2 regions of the Mycobacterium sp. G7A2 genome follow, and region 1 is predicted to be linked to the other one. Evidence: predicted binding sites of a transcription regulator. Region 1 holds the regulator's gene; the other holds the start of a gene.
What was found. Region 1 encodes LexA, which represses DNA repair genes until DNA is damaged. Its sites were predicted from a motif close to CGAACANNTGTTCG; they were not measured.
Positions count from the first base shown of each region.

Region 2: cofD (2-phospho-L-lactate transferase) is a predicted target of LexA. The motif match lies at 6,066-6,079, and genes of this name have one in related genera.

Region 1 is NZ_CP169251.1:3,684,607-3,694,911, forward strand. Features, by position in the region: gene ACEWX3_RS17505 (proteasome assembly chaperone family protein) at 1-887, shown strand, start outside; gene ACEWX3_RS17510 (alpha/beta fold hydrolase) at 970-1,992, shown strand; gene ACEWX3_RS17515 (PhzF family phenazine biosynthesis protein) at 2,029-2,715, shown strand; gene nrdR (transcriptional regulator NrdR) at 2,735-3,199, opposite strand; gene ACEWX3_RS17525 (LysM peptidoglycan-binding domain-containing protein) at 3,363-3,875, opposite strand; gene lexA (transcriptional repressor LexA) at 4,066-4,761, shown strand; gene ACEWX3_RS17535 (hypothetical protein) at 4,772-6,982, opposite strand; gene ACEWX3_RS17540 (acyl-CoA dehydrogenase family protein) at 7,143-8,324, opposite strand; gene ACEWX3_RS17545 (DEAD/DEAH box helicase) at 8,526-9,833, opposite strand; gene hflX (GTPase HflX) at 10,063-10,305, opposite strand, start outside.
Region 2 is NZ_CP169251.1:4,456,267-4,466,571, reverse strand. Features, by position in the region: gene ACEWX3_RS21155 (glycosyltransferase family 2 protein) at 1-744, shown strand, start outside; gene ACEWX3_RS21150 (sugar phosphate nucleotidyltransferase) at 744-1,823, shown strand; gene ACEWX3_RS21145 (hypothetical protein) at 1,901-2,734, opposite strand; gene ACEWX3_RS21140 (NUDIX hydrolase) at 2,821-3,369, opposite strand; gene ACEWX3_RS21135 (coenzyme F420-0:L-glutamate ligase) at 3,511-4,854, opposite strand; gene cofD (2-phospho-L-lactate transferase) at 4,851-5,837, opposite strand; gene ACEWX3_RS21125 (WhiB family transcriptional regulator) at 6,286-6,555, shown strand; gene ACEWX3_RS21120 (metallopeptidase family protein) at 6,624-7,046, opposite strand; gene ACEWX3_RS21115 (DUF3499 domain-containing protein) at 7,179-7,607, shown strand; gene ACEWX3_RS21110 (phosphomannomutase/phosphoglucomutase) at 7,738-9,129, shown strand; gene ACEWX3_RS21105 (TobH protein) at 9,126-10,235, shown strand; gene manA (mannose-6-phosphate isomerase, class I) at 10,241-10,305, shown strand, end outside.

The DNA of each region.
Region 1 (10,305 bases):
GCGGACCGGTGCTGATCCATGCGCTCGAGGGGTTCTCCGACGCCGGCCATGCGATCCGGTTGTCCGCACAGCACCTCAAGGACACCCTGGACACCGAGCTGGTGGCCTCGTTCGCGATCGACGAGTTGCTCGACTACCGGTCCCGGCGCCCGCTGATGACGTTCAAGACCGACCACTTCACCGCCTACGAAGAGCCCGAGCTCAACCTGTATGCGTTGCACGACCGGGTCGGTACACCGTTTCTGCTGCTGACCGGCATGGAGCCCGACCTGAAGTGGGAGCGCTTCATCACCGCCGTGCGGCTGCTGTCGGAGCGGCTCGGGGTGCGCCGGGTGATCGGGCTGGGTTCGATCCCCATGGCGGTGCCGCACACGCGTCCGATGACCTTGACCGCACACTCCAACGACAAAGAACTCATCGCCGACCATCAGCCGTGGGTGGGCGAGGTGCAGGTGCCCGGCAGCGCGTCGAACCTGCTCGAGTTCCGGATGGCCCAGCACGGCCACGAAGTGGTGGGATTCACCGTCCACGTTCCGCACTATCTGGCCCAGACCGATTTTCCTGCCGCCGCCGAGACGTTGCTGTCAGAGGTTGCTCGAAGTGCCTCTCTGCAGATCCCGACCGATGCGCTCACCCGTGCCGCCGCCGAGGTGTTCGACAAGATCAACGAGCAGGTGGCAGCCAGTTCCGAGGTCGCCCAAGTGGTGGAGGCCCTGGAGCGCCAGTACGATGCGTTCGTTGCCGCTCAGGAGAACCGGTCTCTGCTGGCGCGCGACGAGGAATTGCCAAGCGGTGAGGAGATCGGCGCCGAGTTCGAGCGTTTCCTCGCCCAGCAGGCCGACGAGAGGTACCGGAAGGACAAGGACGACCCCCGCGACAACAGTTAGCGGATCACTCCTCGGACTTCGTGCCGCACGCCGGTCCCGACGATGAAGTGGGCGACATGACCGTGACGATCGGGTGCCACCGATGACCGAGCGCAAGCCGAACCTGCGCTCGGTGCGCGAGCTCACGCCGACGCTGCAGTTCCGCACCATTCACGGTTATCGCCGGGCTTTTCGGGTGGCCGGCTCGGGTCCGGCGATCCTGCTCATCCACGGCATCGGCGACAACTCGACGACGTGGAGCACGGTGCAGACCAAGCTTGCTCAACGGTTCACCGTGATCGCCCCCGACCTCCTCGGCCACGGCAGGTCCGACAAACCACGCGCCGACTACTCCGTGGCTGCCTACGCCAACGGCATGCGCGATCTGCTCAGTGTGCTGGACGTCGACAGCGTGACCGTGGTGGGGCACTCGCTCGGTGGCGGCGTCGCCATGCAGTTCGCTTACCAGTTTCCGCAGCTGGTGAACCGGCTGATCCTGGTGGGTGCCGGCGGAGTCACCAAAGATGTCAACCTCGCGCTGCGCGTCGCAGCGATGCCGATGGGTAGCGAGGCCCTGGCGCTGCTGCGGTTGCCGCTGGTGCTTCCCGCGCTGCAGGCCGTCGGACGCTGCAGTGGCGCTCTGTTGGGCTCCACCCGCGCGGGCAGGGACATCCACGAGGCCCTGCGCATTCTCTCCGATCTGCCCGAGCCCACCGCCTCGTCGGCGTTCGCGCGCACCCTGCGCGCCGTGGTCGACTGGCGCGGTCAGGTCGTCACCATGCTCGACCGCTGCTATCTGACGCAATCGGTTCCCGTGCAACTGATCTGGGGTAGTCACGACTCGGTGATCCCGGTCAGTCACGCCGAGATGGCGCACGCGGCGATGCCGGGGTCGCAGCTGGAGATCTTCCAGGGCTCCGGCCATTTCCCGTTCCACGATGATCCAGACCGATTCGTCGAGGTGGTCGAACAGTTCATCGACAGCACCGATCCCGCCGTCTACGACCAGGACTACCTGCGCGAGTTGTTGCGCGCCGGCATCAGCGAGACATCGATCTCGGGTTCGGTGGGAACCCGTGTCGCCGTGCTCGACGCCATGGGTGCCGACGAACGCAGCGCAACCTGACGTTACGCCGTGGTGCGGCCACGTAGAGTCGGCACCATGGCGATCGACGTGACAGTGCTGCGCGTGTTCACCGACGAAGACGGCAGATACGGGAATCTCCTCGGCGTGATCGACGCCGCCAGCGTCGAGCCCGCCGACCGGCAGCGGCTGGCCACCGAGTTGGGTTACAGCGAAACCATTTTCGTGACCATGCCGGCGGCAGGAACGCACACCACCCAGGCGCACATCCACACTCCGACGACCGAGCTGCCGTTCGCCGGACACCCGACCGTCGGCGCGGCGTGGTGGCTGCACCAACGCGGTACGCCGGTCAAGACATTGCAGGTGCCCGCCGGGATCGTGCAGATCGGTTACGAAGGCGAACTCGCGTCGGTCAGCGCCCGCGCGGAGTGGGCTCCCGCGTTCTCCATCTACGACTTCGCCACCGCCGACGAACTGTCGGCCGCCGATCCCGAGGACTACAGCGACGACGCCGAGCATTATCTGTGGACCTGGATCGACCGGGAAGCCGGGTCGATCAGATCGAGGATGTTCGCGCCCCGCCTCGGCATCACCGAGGACGAGGCCACCGGCGCTGCCGCAGTCCGCATGACTGAATATCTGAGCCGAGATCTCACCATCGTCCAGGGTCGAGGATCGGTCATCAAAACCACATGGACCCCAGAGGGGTGGGTCAAGGTGGCCGGCCGCGTCGTCGAGGACCACGTCCGTCAGATCGACTGACGGGCCCACCACAGTTGGGTCAGCCCGGCGCCGGGACCTTCCGATGCGCCCGCAGCGCCTGGATCTCCCGCTCGAAGTCCTCAGCCGAGGAGAACGAGCGATACACCGATGCGAACCTCAGGTAGGCCACTTCGTCCAGATCGCGCAGCGGGCCGAGGATCGCCAGGCCGACCTCGTTGCTGGGGACCTCCGGCGAACCCGTCGCGCGCACCGCGTCCTCGACCTGCTGGGCCAACAGGTTCAGGGCGTCGTCGTCGACCTGGCGGCCCTGACAGGCGCGCCGCACACCTCTGATGACCTTCTCGCGGCTGAACGGCTCGGTGACACCACTGCGCTTGACGACGGCGAGAACCGCTGTTTCGACCGTCGTGAATCGCCGCCCGCACTCCGGGCACGCACGGCGTCGCCGGATCGCCTGGCCCTCGTCAGCCTCACGCGAGTCGACCACCCGCGAATCAGGATGACGACAGAACGGACAGTGCATCACCGCTCCTTCGCCACACCGACGGACAACCACTTCGGACCCCATCGAGACTACCTGCGCCCGAGTTGGTCGGCCCGCCACCGGACCGGCGGTCATGCAGCGAGTACGAGCCGGCAGCGGCGCGTCACGGCGGCGCCAGGTGCCAGTCATGGCGAGTTCCCCCTCAACCGACCGGGGCGATGAGGGTCTGACCGGCGTCGACGGCAACCGACTCCAGCTCGTTCAATTGCCGGATACGGTCGACGACCTCCGACACCGGGGCGTCCGGCGACACTCGCTGGGCGATCTGCTGCAACGACTCCCCCGCCTGCACCTGCACCACTGCCAGCCGGCTCGGCGGAGCCTCGGCGGTCTCGCCCACGACGCCCCCGGCCTGGGCGACCAGGCCGAGCCACAGTGTGATCGCGCCGGCGACGACCGCCAACAGCACCGTGGTGAAGGGCGTGATGGGCCGCGGCCGATGCGAGGCCCGCGACAGCAGCACTCCGGTGCCCCGGTACCGCATCGCCGACCCGGCGGGGCGGCGCGTACGGTGCGCGGAGACCGCGCGTCGGCGCGGACGGAACGCACCCGGCACTTCACGGGGCGTGGCATGGCCGGCCGGTCGCCACGTCGCCTCGTACGCGGGCCCGGCCTCCAGACGGCTCCAGGTGTCGTACTCCGGGGTGATCGTCATCTTCACTGCCCTTCCCTCGCGGTTCGGATTCGCTCTTGTGTTCGAACGATAGTCGATCATGTGTTCGATGGATAGAACATGTGATCGAACCGTTGCGAACGCTAGGCCACCCCACCGACAAGTTCCGCGGGCCCGACACGCGTCGAACACATGTTTGATTCTGTCGCCGTGACGGTCTAGATTCGGGCACATGAGCGACGACAGCGACAGCACGGCCGGCACCGAGGCACCCCGTGACCGCGACACCAGCCTGACCGACCGTCAGCGCACCATCCTGGACGTGATCCGGACATCGGTGACCACCCGCGGCTATCCACCCAGCATCCGAGAGATCGGCGACGCGGTCGGGTTGACCTCCACCTCATCGGTGGCCCACCAGCTGCGCACCCTGGAGCGCAAGGGGTATCTGCGCCGCGATCCCAATCGCCCCCGCGCAGTGGACGTACGGGGTGCCGACGACGCGGCGACACCGGTCGTCACCACCGACGTGGCCGGTTCCGATTCGCTCCCGGAACCGACGTTCGTCCCGGTGCTGGGTCGCATCGCTGCCGGTGGCCCGATCCTGGCCGAGGAAGCCGTCGAGGACGTGTTCCCCCTGCCCCGGGAACTGGTCGGGGAAGGTTCGCTGTTCCTGCTCAAGGTGGTCGGCGAGTCGATGATCGACGCGGCCATCTGCGACGGCGACTGGGTGGTCGTCCGTCAGCAGAACGTCGCCGACAACGGCGACATCGTCGCGGCGATGATCGACGGTGAGGCCACGGTGAAGACCTTCAAACGAACCCGCGGCCAGGTGTGGCTGCTTCCGCACAACCCGGCGTTCGAGCCCATCCCGGGCAATGACGCCGCGGTCCTCGGCAAAGTCGTGACCGTCATCCGCAAGGTGTGACGAGGCGGACCTATCCGGCGCGCACGAAACCCATCGTGCGCGCCATCTCCTCACTGGCGAAATAGATTTCGGCGACCACGTCGCCGTACTCGGGGCTGTCAGGCACCCAGTACAGACCCGATCGGGTGTCTGCCTTCACCGGGTAGCCGCCCGGCACTTCGCGTGGATCATCGAGCCCCATGTGCAGCGCTGTTCCCAGGGGAGACGGCTCGTCGATGTCGATCCGCGCGTGCCGACCGGTATCGGTCAACGGATCACGCTCGAAGACGGGCCCCGGCGGGGGCACCTCGTCGGCGTAGAACTCGCGATCCGCCGCCGGTTCGGGGCCGCCCACGGCGTCCGCCTCGTAGCGCGCGTCGGCGTGGTTGACCGCGTCGGCGTGGTTGACCGCGTCTGCTTCGTCGCTCGCCTCGGGCTCGCCGATCGCGTCCCCCCCGGCGAAGTCGTCGTACTCGTCATCGAAGTCCTCGTCGTACTCGTCATCGAAATCGGACTCCGCCGCGACGGCAGGTGCGGGAACGTGTTCGTACGCGTCCGGCTCGTCAGGGGTCGCCACCTCGCCAGGCGGTGCAATCTCGTCGGGGGTGTGGATCATCGTCGGCGCAGTGTCGACGGCGTCGGGATCCTCCTGCTCGGCATCGTCGGGGCGCGCCGCCCCGGCGGTACTCCAGAAGCTCAGCGGGGTCGAGACATCGTGGGCGCTCTCCGACGACACGGGTGCCGCGGTCAGCGATCCCAACCCTTCGCGGGCGTACAGGTCGCCGAACAACTCGTCCTCGCCGCCGTACCCGTCGTCTCGCCGCTCACCGGCGGGCGCGGCCACATACCTGGCGTCGTCGTCCTCTTCGTCGGCGAATCCGGGCGAGTCGTCACGGCGGCGGTTCCGCATCACCGCGAAGGCCACCACCGCGACCAGTAGCAGGATCGGGACGATGGCCAGCAACCACCACCAGCTCCACCGGAATCCGGTGCCCTCGTCGGCGTCGGAGGCCTGCGGTGTCGCAGTGGCAGCGGGGGCTTCCTGGCCCGGCACCTCCAAGCCGGCCAACTGCGAGGCCAAGCTCGCCGGGTCGGTGCTGAACTGACCTGAGGCGGTGTTCCACGAGATGGATCCGTTGGCGAACCGCTGGGTGATGACGTCGCCGTCCTGGGTCTGATCGGCCACCGGGGCGCCCAGCTCCCCGGTCGCTCCGCCGAGTTCCTGCCACGCCGCGTTCAACGGGCCGCGCACGATCACAGCGCCGTAGTCGGGAGTCCAGAAGATGACCGGGTCGTCGTCGGCGGCGAATTGGCTCATCCGGCTTGCCGGCTCCAGCCCACCGTCCCTCTCGCTGGTCACCGGGAACCCGAGATCACCCTGCGGACCGCCCACACTCTCGTATTTCGCCAGGACCTGTCCGGTCACCACGTTCGCACCGGTCTCCGGGGTGTAGAAGATCTTGCCGTTGACGAAGTCCTGGCCCCAGCCGTCGTCGCCGATCTCGTAGGGCTCGCCCTGGGCCTCTCCCAGCGGGCCCAGCGGACCGCCGGCGGCGCGGCGCGCTGCGTTGATCGCCGAAACCGGGTCGTCGGGGACGGCCACATCGGTCAGTTGGTCGGCCAGCTCCGGCGGCTCGGTGGTGAAGGTCTTGGTGCTGGAGTCGTACGACAGCGCTCCGCTGGCGAAATCCTGACTGACCACTGATCCGTCGTAGGTGGCATCGTCGACGGGCACGCCCAGCGCACCGGTCGATCCACCCAGTTGGTCCCATGCGGCGTTGATGGGCCCCCGCACCACGCGGGCTCCGTGCTCGGGGGTCCAGAAGATCACCGGGTTGTCCGGCGCGCTGAACGTGCTGTTACGGCTGCCCGGAGCCAGCCCGGGCCCCTCGTCGATCGTGGGGAAGCCAAGGTCGCTGTCGGCGGCGCCGCCCAGCGACTCGTACTTCTCCAGAATGGCGCCCTGCATGTAGTGCGCCCCCGTCTGGGGGGTGAAGAACATGACACCGGAGACGAAGTTCTGCGCGAACCCGTCGCCGGCCGGGTAGACGCCGCCGGTTCTCGCTCCCAGCGGACCGGTATCACCACCGCTGGCCTGCCACGCCGCAGTGATGGCGCCATCGGCCTCGGCTTCGGGCTGGGCGGCGGCGACGGGTGCCAGCAGGAAGGCCGTAGCGACCCCCACCACCGCGATCGTCGCACGACCGAGCATTCGTAGGCGCACCAGCGGCTGCCGGCTCATTGATCCTCCCCGCGGTCGGCGACGGTGTCTCGAAGTCCTCGGTGCGTCCCTCGAGAAATTCTGAGAAAGTTACCGCGTCCGTTCACTGTGCGTCAGCAGACCCCGATAACCAAGCCACCTCGCCGGTCCAGCACAAGAATCTGCCGTGTTTCCGACCTGCTCAGACGCCGAGACTGCGGCCGATGATCTCCTTCATGATCTCGGTGGTGCCGCCGTAGATCGTCTGCACCCGCGCGTCCAGGAACGCGCGGGCGACGTCGTACTCGCGCATGTACCCGTATCCACCGTGCAGTTGCAGACACCGGTCGATCAGGTGAACCTGCTTTTCGGTGGAGTACCACTTGGCCATCGCGGCTTGCTCGACGGTGAGCTTCTCATCGAGGTGGAGCCGGATGAATTCGTCGACCATGATGCGCACGAGCGTGGCCTCGGTGGACAGTTCGGCCAGCAGGAAGCGGCTGTTCTGCTGGCTGCCGATGGGTTTGCCGAAGGCCTTGCGCTCCTTGGTGTACTGGAGCGTCTGGTCCAGCACGGCCTCCATTGCCGCCGCCGCCATGATCGCGATGCTGATGCGTTCCTGGGGCAGGTTCTGCATCAGGTAGATGAACCCCTGCCCTTCTTCGCCGAGGAGGTTCGCCGCGGGGACCCGCACATCGGTGAAGGACAGTTCCGCGGTGTCCTGGGCGTCCAGACCGATCTTGTCGAGTTTTCGGCCTCGCTCGAACCCCTCCATGCCGCGCTCCACAACCAACAGGGAGAAGCCCAGCGCGCCCTTCTCCGGGTCGGTCTGGGCGACGACGATGACGAGGTCGGAGTGAATCCCGTTCGTGATGAACGTTTTCGAACCGTTGAGGATGTAGTGATCGCCGTCCTTGACGGCGCGGGTCTTGATGCCCTGCAGATCGCTACCGGTGCCCGGCTCGGTCATCGCGATGGCGCTGATGAGTTCGCCGGTGCAGAACTTCGGCAGCCAGCGCTGTTTCTGCTCCTCGTTGGCCAGACGGATCAGGTAGGGCGCGGTGACGTCGTTGTGCAGGCTGAAGCCCAGGCCGCTGTAGCGGCCGGCCGTGACCTCTTCGGTGATGATGGTGTTGTAGCGGAAGTCGGGGTTGCCGCCGCCGCCGTACTCCTCGGGAACGGCCATACCGAGGAAACCTTGTTTGCCGGCTTCCAACCACACCCCCCGGTCGACGAGCTTTTCGGCCTCCCACTGCTCGTGGTACGGGGCGACATGCCGCTCGAGGAACGCGCGGAACGATTCTCGGAACAAATCGTGCTCGGGTTCGAACAGGGTGCGCTGATAAGCGATGACGGGGGCCGCCTTGTCGGTTCCCAGGCCCATGGTGATGTCCTCCATCGTCGGTACGGACGTTTGACAGACGTGTCTGTCAACGTACCCCATCCAACCGGATGGTTGGTCGAGCCCCGGCGTGCGTTCACAGGACCGTAAGTTCGGTCCGACGATCGAATTTCGCTGAGGCGACGCCACCGCGGGCCGGCGCAGAAGCGCCGACCCGCGGTGTGATGCGTCGAGCCAGGACGTCTACGAGGTGGCGGTCGCCGCCCGCGCCCCGGTGTTACGCGGCCGACGCCGACGGCCACCTCCGTTTCGGCGCGGACCGGACGTGCGCGGCGCACCGCCGGAGTTCTTCGCCGCAGGAGCGGGATTCGGCGCCGGGGCGCGTAGCGGCGCGATGTCGCCGACGAGCGCCTGCACCTGTGCGGACTCGGCCGTGACCTCCTGTGGACGCACCGAGATCCCGGCCTTGCGCAGTAGGTGCTGAGTGTCTCTGCGCTGCTCGGGCAGCACCACGGTGACGACGTCACCGTCGCTGCCGGCACGCGCGGTGCGCCCCGACCGGTGCAGATAGGCCTTGTGCTCCATCGGAGGGTCGACATGTACGACCAATTCCACGCCGTCGACGTGCACGCCGCGGGCCGCGATGTCGGTGGCCACCAGAACCCGTGCCGACCCGCTGCTGAACGCTGCCAGGTTGCGGTCGCGGGCGGGCTGGGAGAGGTTGCCGTGCAGATCCACCGACGGCACTCCCGATTCGGTGAGCTGCTTGGCGAGCTTGCGCGCCTGATGTTTGGTGCGCATGAACAGAATTCGGCGCCCGGTCCCCGAGGCCAGCAGGTGCACCAGCTCCTTCTTGGCCTGGACTCCCCCGACGTGGAAGACGTGGTGGGTCATGGCCGCCGGCGGAGCGCTGACCTCGTCGACCGAGTGCACCACGGGGTCGGAGAGGAAGCGTCGCACCAGCTTGTCGACGCCGTTGTCCAGCGTGGCCGAGAACAGCAGCCGCTGTCCGCCGGCCGGGGTGGCCGCCAGGATGCGGGTGACGCCGGGCAGGAAGCCGAGATCGGCCATGTGGTCGGCCTCGTCGAGCACGGTCGTCACGACGTCGTCGAGGCTGATCAGCTTCTGCCGCATCAGGTCCTCGAGGCGCCCCGGGCATGCCACGACGATGTCGGCGCCCGCGCGCAACGCAGCGACCTGCTTGTTCTGGGACACCCCGCCGAAGATGGTGGTGACGCTCAATCCGTTGGCCGAAGCCAAGGGCTGCAGCACAGCGGTGATCTGGGTGGCCAGTTCCCGGGTGGGGGCCAGCACCAGGCCGGTGGGCCGGTTCGGCCGGCTGCGGTGTTCGCTCAGCGCGGCCACCAGCGGTATCGAGAACGCCAGCGTTTTGCCGCTGCCGGTCTTACCGCGGCCGAGGACGTCACGGCCCGACAGTGAATCGGGCAGCGTTGCGGCCTGGATGGGAAACGGTGTGGTGATGTCGTTGGCGGCCAGCGCGCGCACCAGAGGTGCGGGCACGCCGAGATCTGCGAAGGTGTGGGTGGTCATGTGTGCCTTTCCGGCGTTCGGGCGGTGTGTGCCCGGCTGACCGCGACGAAGTTCGTCCAGCGGTAGTGCGCACACGGTGGCGAATGTCGCCACGCCACGTGATGTGGGAAATGATCTGATGTCGGCGTTCAGAGGCGGGTGCCTACCTGCGGTGGTGTCAACACTGTTCTGCCGCAGCCGACGTCGACAACCCTACCGCACAGCCGGGCCGGCACCCTATTCGCACTGGTCAGAATGTCGCGAAGGCCGCCAGGCCCGCCGCCAGCGACATCGGCACCCGTCCTTTGATCCGGGTGCCGGCCTCAGTGTGTTCGACGGCGTCGACGCGTCCTTCGGCGTGGATCCGGTTGACGAGTTCCCCGCGGCTGTACGGGATGGTGACATCCACCACTGTGTCGCGCGGCTCGACCAACTCCGCCATCCGGGACTGCAACCGCCCCAGTCCGTCGCCGGTGTGTGCCGACACGAACAC
Region 2 (10,305 bases), 770 kb from region 1:
GTCGAGCGCTACCCGAACGCGCGGCTGCTGCGCATGGGCGGCAACCTCGGCTACGGCAGCGCCATCAACCGCGCGGTCGCCGAATACGGGCTGACCTCGTCGACCGACTTCTTCGTCGTCGCCAACCCCGACGTGCAGTGGGGGCCCGACAGCATCGACCTGCTGATCGAGGCGGCCGGGCGCTGGCCGTCGGCGGCGTCGTTCGGGCCGCTGATCCTCGACCCGGACGGCTCGATCTACCCGTCGGCGCGCCACCAGCCCAGCATCATCCGCGGTGGCATGCACGCCGTGATCGGCCCGGTGTGGAAGTCCAACCCGTGGACTGCGGCCTACCGCCAGGACCGGGCCACCCCCAGCGAACGCGCCGTCGGCTGGCTGTCCGGATCGTGTCTGTTGCTGCGCAGCGCGGCGTTCGCGGAGGTATCGGGCTTCGACGAGCGCTACTTCATGTACATGGAAGACGTCGACCTCGGCGATCGGTTCGGCCGCGCCGGCTGGCAGAACGTCTACGTGCCCGCCGCCGAGGTGCTGCACGCCAAAGGTCACTCCACCGGCCGCGACCCGGCCCGCAACCTCGCCGCCCACCACGTCAGCACCTACACTTTTCTCGCGGATCGCTACCCCAAGTGGTGGCAGGCGCCGCTACGGTGGGCTTTTCGGGGGGCGTTGGGGGCGCGAGCCCGCCTGGTCGTCCGGAGTTCACGTCGACAGGCCCGCAGGGCGCAGGCGAAAGGGCAGCGCTGATGGTCAATCCTGCAGAAGTGGACGCCGTCATTCTGGTCGGCGGAATGGGCACGCGGCTGCGGCCGCTGACGCTGTCGGCCCCCAAACCGATGCTGCCCACCGCCGGTCTGGCGTTCCTGACGCACCTGCTGTCCCGGATCGCCGACGCCGGCATCGAACACGTCGTGCTCGGCACGTCGTACAAGGCGAAGGTGTTCGAGCAGGAATTCGGTGACGGCTCCAAGCTCGGACTGCAGATCGACTACGTCGTCGAGGACGAACCGCTGGGCACCGGCGGCGGCATCGCCAACGTCGCGTCCAAGCTGCGCTACGACACCGCGATCGTCTTCAACGGCGACGTGCTGTCCGGCTGCGACCTGGGTGCGCTGCTGGACTCGCACGCCGAGCGTGACGCCGACGTCACCCTGCATCTGGTGCGCGTCGGCGATCCCCGCGCATTCGGTTGCGTGCCAACCGATTCCGACGGGGCGGTGACGGCATTCCTGGAGAAGACCCAGGACCCGCCCACCGACCAGATCAACGCCGGCTGCTACGTGTTCAAGAAGTCGGTGATCGACCGGATCCCCAAAGGTCGGGCGCTGTCGGTCGAACGCGAGGTGTTCCCCGGCCTGCTCACCGACGGGCTCAAAGTCTGCGGCTACGTCGACTCCACCTACTGGCGCGACATGGGCACCCCCGAGGACTTCGTGCGCGGCTCCGCCGACCTGGTGCGCGGCATCGCTCCGTCGCCGGCGCTCAAAGGCCATCGCGGCGAGTCGCTGGTGCACGACGGCGCCGGCGTCGCCCCCGGCGCCCTGCTGATCGGCGGCACCGTCGTCGGCCGCGGCGCCGAGGTCGCCGGGGGAGCGCGCCTGGACGGGGCGGTGATCTTCGACGGCGTCACCGTCGGCGCCGGCGCGGTGATCGAACGCTCCATCATCGGCTTCGGCGCGCGGATCGGGCCGCGGGCGCTGCTGCGCGACGCGGTGATCGGCGACGGCGCCGACATCGGAGCCCGTTGCGAGCTGCTGCGCGGTGCTCGGGTGTGGCCGGGGATCACCATTCCCGACGGCGGCGTGCGCTTCTCCAGCGACATCTAGCCTCGGGGCCTTTTGGCCTTTTGCCGCGAAATAGGATTCCTGGCTGCTCAGGCAGGCCGATCTACCGCCCTGGCTTCTCACTCGCGGAGCAGCCAGGCCTGCTTGACGTGATGAATGAACTCGTTGTCGCCGGCGATTACCTTGATGTGGATCCAGCCCAGGGCCAATATTCTGCGTAGCCGCAGAATGTCCCATCTGTATTGGTCGGGATCAGTACGGTGGTGTTCGCCGTCGTACTCGACCGCAATCTTCTTGTCGCGCCAGCCCATATCGAGGTACGCGAACGGGTAGTCGCTAACGTCGAACAGCGGGATCTGAGTTTCGGGCCGCGGGAAACCAGCCTTGATCAATGCCAGGCGGATACGTGTCTCTTGCGGGGATTGGGCACCGGCGTCCATGAGGTCGACCGCCCGGCGGCATCTCCGTACACCTTTGGTTCCTTTGTAGCGATGGGCCAGGTTCAGAATGTCTGCCGGGGCGACGTCGGTCGCGCGCCCGATGGAGTCGAGATGTGCGACGGCTTGACCGTGCGGCAGGTAGCGTCCCAGGTCGAGGGCAGCACGCGCAGGTGTGGCCACGGGCATGCCCTTGATCCAGGTGATCTCTCCGGGCGCGATCCGGTCACGTCGGGTGATGATGCCCTTCGGTGAATAGTTGTTGGACCACAAGATCTCGACCGGCGCATCGTCGTCCACCCAGCGTGCGCCATGAAGCGCGGATGCGGCCCGGCCGGTCATGACTCCGCGCCGTCGTGACCACAGCCAAGCACCCCGGGCGCGGGTCGCCAGGTCTGGTTCGACATCACGCGGCACGTAGATGTCCGGATAGATCGCGCGGTAATTCCACCGAAGTTGGGCTCGGGTGAGCAGTCCACCCTTGATCGACGCGGACCCAACGATGACTCCCCCCATGGAGTATGAGCATGGCGGCTCGCGACACCGTCACAGCGAGTGAGAACCCAGGGTTGTGGATAACCCGTTGATAGCAGCCGGGAATCCTATTTCGCGGGTCCAGAGGGCTTGGCTGCGTGGGCGAGTTGGGCCAGGCCGAAGTCGGTGTCGGTGGGCAGCTCGGCCAGCGGCCACCACCTCAGGTCGAGTGACTCGTCGCTGACGACGATCTGCGCGCCGGCGGGAGCGCGGACGACGAACTGCACATCGAGATGACGGGTCGGCACGCCCAGCGAACACGTCACCGGGTGCACGTGCAGCGCCGCGGGCGTGGGGGCGATCGCCAGCCCGTCGATGCCGGACTCCTCGGTGGCTTCGCGCAGCGCCGCCGCGACGAGGGTGTCGTCCGACGGCTCGCAGTGACCACCCAGCTGCAGCCAGCGCCCCACCCGGGGATGCAGCGTCAACAACGCGTGGGTGCCGTCATGGTCGAGCACCAGCGCCGAGGCGGTGATGTGGCCGGGCACGCACTCACGCAGGCACGCGTCGGCGCGGGCATCGAGGAATGCCAACACCGCGTGACGCAGTGAATCCTGCGCGGGATCCTCCGGGCGCCAGGCGCCCAGCACGTCGATCGCGGACTGGTGCAGCGTCATCGGGGACAGGCTGCGAGCGCTCATCGGGACCGTCTGTTCTTCGCGCAAGCGCTCATCGACGCGACTTCGGCGTAGTTGTCGACGCGACTTCGGCGTGGTTGTCGACGCGTGGCGCAGCCAAGCACGCCGAAATCGCCACACTCACTTGCGCACCAGCAGACCGTCGGTCGGCACCGGGTCCCGTGGCGGCGGCGGCCCACCCGAGCCATGCCCGATGGCGATCGCACCCAGCGGCTCCCAGTCCTCGGGCAACTCCAGCGACGAGCGCACCAGATCCGGGGCGAAGATCGTCGACCCGATCCAGCAGCTGCCCACCCCGCGCACCGCCAGCGCGACGAGCAGCCCCTGCACCGCCGCGCCGGCCGCCACCGTGAACATCGTGTGCTCGGCGGCGGTACGACGCTCGTCGGGATAGGTGTGCGCACCGTCGGGAACCCTGAACGGGATCACCAATTCGGGCGCGTCGTAGAGAATCTGACCGCGGCCGACCCGACGCTCCACCGAATCGGGGTCCCGGCCGTCGCCGGACAGGTCGGCGCGCCACCGGTCCTTCATCGCATCCAGCAACGCCAGCCGCACGGCCCGGTCCTGCACCCACACGAACCGCACCGGCCGCGTGTGATGCGGAGCGGGGGCGGTCAGCGCCTCGGCCACCGCGGCCTCGATCACCGCCGGGTCGACGGGTTCGTCGCTGAACTCGCGGACCGAGCGGCGCAGCAGCTGCGCCTGCGAGCGACCGAGCGCGATGGCCTCTTCAGTGCCCAGCCAGAACAGGTCCTCCTCGCCGGCGCGGACCAGCGTGCGCGCCGAGGACCCGTCGTCATGCAGGTGCAGTCCGCGCACCACGGCGACCGGCACGGCTGTCAGCTTGCCCTTCACCAGGTCGGCGGCCGCGGCGATCTCGTCGGCGACCGCGATCTCGGTGACGATCAGCTCGTTGCCGTGCCGATCGTGTTCGCCTGCGTAGCCGTGCAGCACCGTCAACCCGGCCGCGCCGATCGCGACGTCGGTCTGGCCGGTGCGCCAGGCGCGGCCCATCGTGTCGGTGATCACCACACCCACGCGCACGCCGAGTCGCTCACGCAACTCCTGCACCAGCCGTCGCGCGGTGCCGTCGGGATCGACTGGCAACAGCGCCAGTTCGGCGGAGTCGACGTTGGAGCCGTCCACCCCGGCCGCAGCCTGCACCAACCCGAGCGCGTTCTCGGTGATCAGCGTGCGCCCCTTGCGGGCCAGCACCCGCACCGACTCGGCGTCGATCAGCCTGCGCCGCAACGTGTCCCGCAGCTCAGGGTCAGTCGGCGCGTCGACCATCCGGCCCTCACACTTGGAGAGCACCTTGCTGGTCACCACGACCACATCGTCGTCGCGCAGCCACGGCGCCGCGTGTGCGAGCGCCGCGGCCAGATCGTCGCCGGGCCGAAATTCCGGCAGGCCCGCGACGGGAAGAAGTTCCACCCGCGCCGACGTGCCGTGGTCGGTCACGGCCTCACCCCGGCCAGCTCCATGCCGGCGCGCACCATCTCGGCGGTCACCGCCGGCTCGGTCATCAACAACGGCACCGCCCGCACGTCGACACCGGGCACCGTGGCGTGATCGCCTTCGTGGATCAGCCAGCCGTCCAGGATCCCGGTCGACGACCGTGCGCCGTAGTGCGCCGCGACCGCCTCGGAGGTGGTGTCCACCCCGATCAGGTTCAGGCAGGTATCGGCCATGCCGCGCAACGGCTTTCCGGCGACGATGGGGGAGTAGCCGATCACCGGTGCGGGCGTCGTGCGCAGTGCGGCCCGCACGCCGCCGATACCGAGGATGGGCCCGATGCTCACCACCGGGTTCGACGGCGCGATCAACACGATATCGGCGCCCTCGATGGCCTCGGTGACACCCGGCGCTGCGGTCGCCTTGTCGGCGCCGATGAACGCGAAACTGTCCGTGGGCACTTGAGCGCGGTAGCGCACCCACCACTCCTGGAAGTGGATGGCCTTCTTCTCCCCGTCGGCCGGATCGGTGATCACGACGTGAGTTTCGGCACGGTCGTCGCTGACGGGCAGCAACGTCGCACCGGGCTGCCAGCGGGCGCACAACGCCTCGGTGACCGCGGACAACGGATAGCCGGCGCGCAGCATCTGGGTGCGCACCAGATGCGTCGCCAGATCGCGGTCGCCGAGCCCGAACCAGTCCGGCTGCACCCCGTAGGCCGCGAGTTCCTCCTTGGCATGCCAGGTTTCGTCGCGGTGTCCCCAACCCCGTTCCGGGTCGATACCCCCGCCGAGGGTGTACATGCAGGTGTCGAGGTCGGGGCAGATGCGCACCCCGAACATCCACGCGTCGTCACCGATGTTGACCACCGCGGTCAGCTCATGCGGCGATTCGTCACCGCTGCCGAACTGGCCGAGGCCGAGCAGATGCTGCACCCCGAGCAGGAAGCGTGCGCCTCCCACGCCGCCCACCAGTACAGTGACTTTCACACCGAACGAGAGTAGGCGCTGTGCGCCGAAGAGTTTCGCCGGGTGGGTTGCGGAGATCACGGGTGACCCGAACGTGACCGACACGCCATTGCGCGACGCGCCGAATTGATGTCACGGAATGATATGAATTCCTGTTCTAGCGCTTGACCCACGCTGCCTACCCGTGTGTAATCACAGCAGTGTCATTTCGCGGTTGGCCGGCCGGTTCCGGTGTCGCAGACCGAGATTCGATCACTTGTTCGAATTGAGATGGCCGCACCTTCATAGTGGGGCTTATTTTTAAACGGATCTACGAGACCTGGAGGAGGGGAACATGGCATTTGAGCAGGCCGATTTCGGCGATTCGGTCCGGTTCGACAACAGGCTCCTCGGATCGGTGGGGAGTGCTTCGCACATCCAGACCGGACCGATGCCGGCAGAGATCAATGGTCGTCCGCAGCTGAGTCTGGTGCCCAGCAGCAGCACCGACGACTTCTTCGACAACGACACCGAGTCGATCGAAGACCAGTGGCAGGAACGCGCGCTGTGCGCGCAGACCGACCCCGAGGCGTTCTTCCCCGAGAAGGGCGGCTCGACCCGCGAAGCCAAGCGAATCTGCCAGGGCTGCGAGGTGCGCGACGAGTGCCTCGAGTACGCGCTGGCTCACGACGAGCGCTTCGGCATCTGGGGCGGACTCTCCGAGCGGGAGCGTCGTCGCCTCAAGCGCGGCATCATCTAGCCGCCGCGCACGCGCGCAGGCGCTCACCGTGCAACCGAAAGCACGCCGCGCGAGCGCCCGGATCCCTCTCAGTCGTCGTCGATGCTCGGATCGATCACCGACGGTTCGACCCCCAGATAGGTGGCCACCTGAGCCACCAGCAGTTCGTGCAGCAGCTCGGTCAGCTCCAGGGTGTCCTTGGCTCGGCGCTCGATCGGCTTGCGAAACAGCACAATTCGCGCCCGCGTGGCGTTTCCGCGGACATCGACCCCGGCGGGTATCAGCCGGGCCAGCGCAATCGGACCGTCGGCGACCACCTCCGGTGGCCACTGCACGCTGTCCGGATCCTTCGGCGACAGCCGGGGAATCTCGTCGACCGCCACGTCGAGCGTCGCCACCCGGTCCTGCCACCGGCGCTCGATCGGCTCGTAAGCCTCCAGCACCGCCATGTCGAACCGCTCGGCGCGGCTGCGCCAACCCGGAACGCTCGGTGGAAGCAGTGGTCCACGCATCTCGCGGCCCCGCCGCGACCCCCGGTGGTTGCGCCGCGTCACGCAGAAGATCGTAACGGTTGAGAGTCGGCGCGCCCGCGGCTGCGCGTGTCCGCCGCGATGCCGACGACGCTGCACGATAACCTCACGTCCGTGAATGTTCCCCGTCGCTGCTGCCGGCCCGGGTGCCCTCACTACGCGGTCGCGACGCTGACGTTCGTGTACTCCGACTCGACGGCCGTAGTGGGGCCGCTGGCGACCGTGTCCGAGCCGCACTCCTGGGACCTGTGCGTCATGCACGCCGGCCGGATCACCGCGCCGCGCGGCTGGGAGCTGGTCCGCCACGCCGGCCCGCTGCCGTCGCACCCCGATGACGACGACCTGGTCGCCCTGGCCGACGCCGTACGCGAAGGCCGCGAGGGCAGAGGAGCGGGCGGGGGCCCGGTACACGGTTTCACCGGATTCACCGACCCCGTCAGCGGCGCCCAGAGCGGCGCGTTGATGGCACCGCCGACCCGCAAACCCGAGACCAACGGCCGTCGTCGCGGCCATCTGCGCGTTCTGCCCGACCCCACCGACTGACCCGATCCCCGAAATCGCTCCCCAGCAGGGACGTCGCTGATGGAATGCGATTTCGCAATCCCGGGGCGGCCATATTGATGCGCGGCGACGGCTAGGCTGGAACCACCATTCCTGTCGTCCAAGGAGCCCTATGTCCCGGTCCGCCGCGGCGGTGCAGCGCGTGATCAAGGCCTACGACGTTCGTGGGCTCGTGGGTGAGGAAATCGACGACGCATTCGTCCGCGAGGTCGGGGCCTCCTTCGCGCGGTTGATGCGCGACGGTGAGAACTCGACGCAGGTCGTCCTCGGTTACGACATGCGGGCCAGCTCGCCGGTGCTCGCCGCCGCGTTCGCCGAAGGCGTCATGGACCAGGGCCTCGACGTCGTGCGCATCGGCCTCGCCTCCACCGACCAGCTCTACTTCGCCTCCGGCTTGCTGAACTGCCCCGGTGCGATGTTCACCGCCAGCCACAACCCGGCCGCCTACAACGGCATCAAGTTGTGCCGGGCCGGCGCCAAACCGGTCGGCAAGGACACCGGCCTGACCACGATCAGCGACGAGGTCATCGCGGGCGTCCCCGGCTACGACGGCACCCGCGGAACCCTGTCCGACCGCGACGTCCTCGTCGACTACGGGCAGTTCCTGCGCTCGCTGGTCGACGTCGGCAGCCTGCGCCCGCTCAACGTGGCCGTCGACGCCGGCAACGGGATGGCCGGCCACACCACCCCGGCGGTGCTGGGACCCATCCCGTCGATGACGGTCTTCCCGCTGTACTTCGAGCTCGACGGCACCTTCCCCAACCACGAGGCCAACCCGCTGGAACCGGCCAACCTCGTGGATCTGCAGGAGTTCGTCGTGCAGACCGGCGCCGACATCGGCCTGGCATTCGACGGTGACGCCGACCGCTGCTTCGTCGTCGACGAGAAGGGGCAGGCCGTGTCGCCGTCGGCGGTCACCGCGCTGGTCGCCGCCCGCGAACTGAGCCGCGAGATCGGCGCGACGGTCATCCACAACCTGATCACCTCCCGCGCGGTGCCCGAACTGGTCACCGAACGAGGCGGCACGCCGGTGCGTTCGCGGGTCGGCCACTCCTACATCAAGGCACTGATGGCCGAGACCGGCGCCATCTTCGGCGGCGAGCACTCCGCGCACTACTACTTCCGCGACTTCTGGGGCGCCGACTCCGGCATGCTGGCCGCGCTGCACGTGCTCGCCGCGCTCGGCGAACAGGACCGCCCGCTGTCGGACCTGATGGCCGACTACCAGCGCTACGAATCCTCCGGCGAGATCAACTTCACCGTCACCGACGCGCCCGCCGTCGTCGAATCGGTGCTCAAGTCGTTCGGGCCGCGCGTGCACGGCATCGACCACCTCGACGGGGTCACCGTCGACCTCGGCGACGGCAGCTGGTTCAACCTGCGCATGTCCAACACCGAACCGCTGTTGCGACTCAACGTCGAAGCGTTGACCGCCGAAGGTGTCAGCGGGCTCGTCGACGAGATCGGCGGCTACATCCGCGCCGGCACCAGGGAATTGACGTGAGCACGCCGGCCTCGGCCGCTGTGGTGGACCTCGACGACGCCGAGGGCCTGCTCGAAGCCGACCGGATGGGGTTGCTGCGCGCCGCCTCGATGGCCGGCGCGCAGGTGCGGGCCACCGCCGCCGCCCTCGACGAGGGTGACCTCGACGCGGTGGCCTCGGACTCTCCGCCGCGCACCATCGTGTGGATGGCCGGGCGCGGCAACGCCCACACCGCGGGCACCATGCTGGCCGCGATCCTCGGCGGATCGGTCGGCGCCCCGTTCGTCGTCGTGTCCGAGCCACCCATGTGGATCGGTGCCCTCGACGTCCTGATCCTCGCCGGCGACGACCCGGGCGAACCCGCGCTGGTCTCCGCTGCGGCCACCGGTGTGCGCCGCGGTGCGCGCGTCGTCGTCATCGCGCCGTATGAAGGCCCGCTGCGCGACGCCACCTCCGGCCGCTCGGTCGCGCTGCCCCCGCGGGTGCCGATGCCCGACGACTTCACCCTGACCCGCTACCTGGCCGCCGGCCTGGCGGTCGTGCAGGTGATCACGCCCGGCGCGCAGGCCGATTTGGCCACGCTGGCCGACCAACTCGACGACGAAGCGCTGCACAACAGCGCCGCGCGCGACCTGTTCACCAACCCGGCCAAAGTGCTCGCCGAGCAGATGGCGGGTTACGACGTCGTCTTCGCCGGCGACTGCGCGGCCACCCTCGCGCTGGCGCGTCATGCCGCGACGGTGATGCTGCGCGTCGCCCACCAGACCGTCGCCGCCGTCGACCTGGCCGATGTGCTGGTCGCGATCGGCACCGGGTGGGGCCGCGGGCCTTCATCCGACAGCGACGAGCTGTCCATCTTCCACGACGAGCAGATCGACGGACCGCGACCGGCGCGCACCCGCACCTTCGTGCTGGCATCCGACGCGCAGCGGCCCGAGATCTCCGCGCGGCTCAGGGGTTTCGACGACATCAAGGTCGTCAACGCCAACGACGTCCCGGACGTCGTGATGGCGGGGGGAGATCGGGAGGTGCCGGCCACCGCGCCGGGACGTCTCGAACAACAATTAGCGCTGCTGGCGGTCCGCCTCGAAATGGCGGCGGTCTACCTGCGGCTGGTTCGAGGTTGAGGTAAGTGCATCTGCTGAGGGGAGCGGTCCGGACCTATGCATGGGGTTCGCGAACCGCGATTGCCGATTT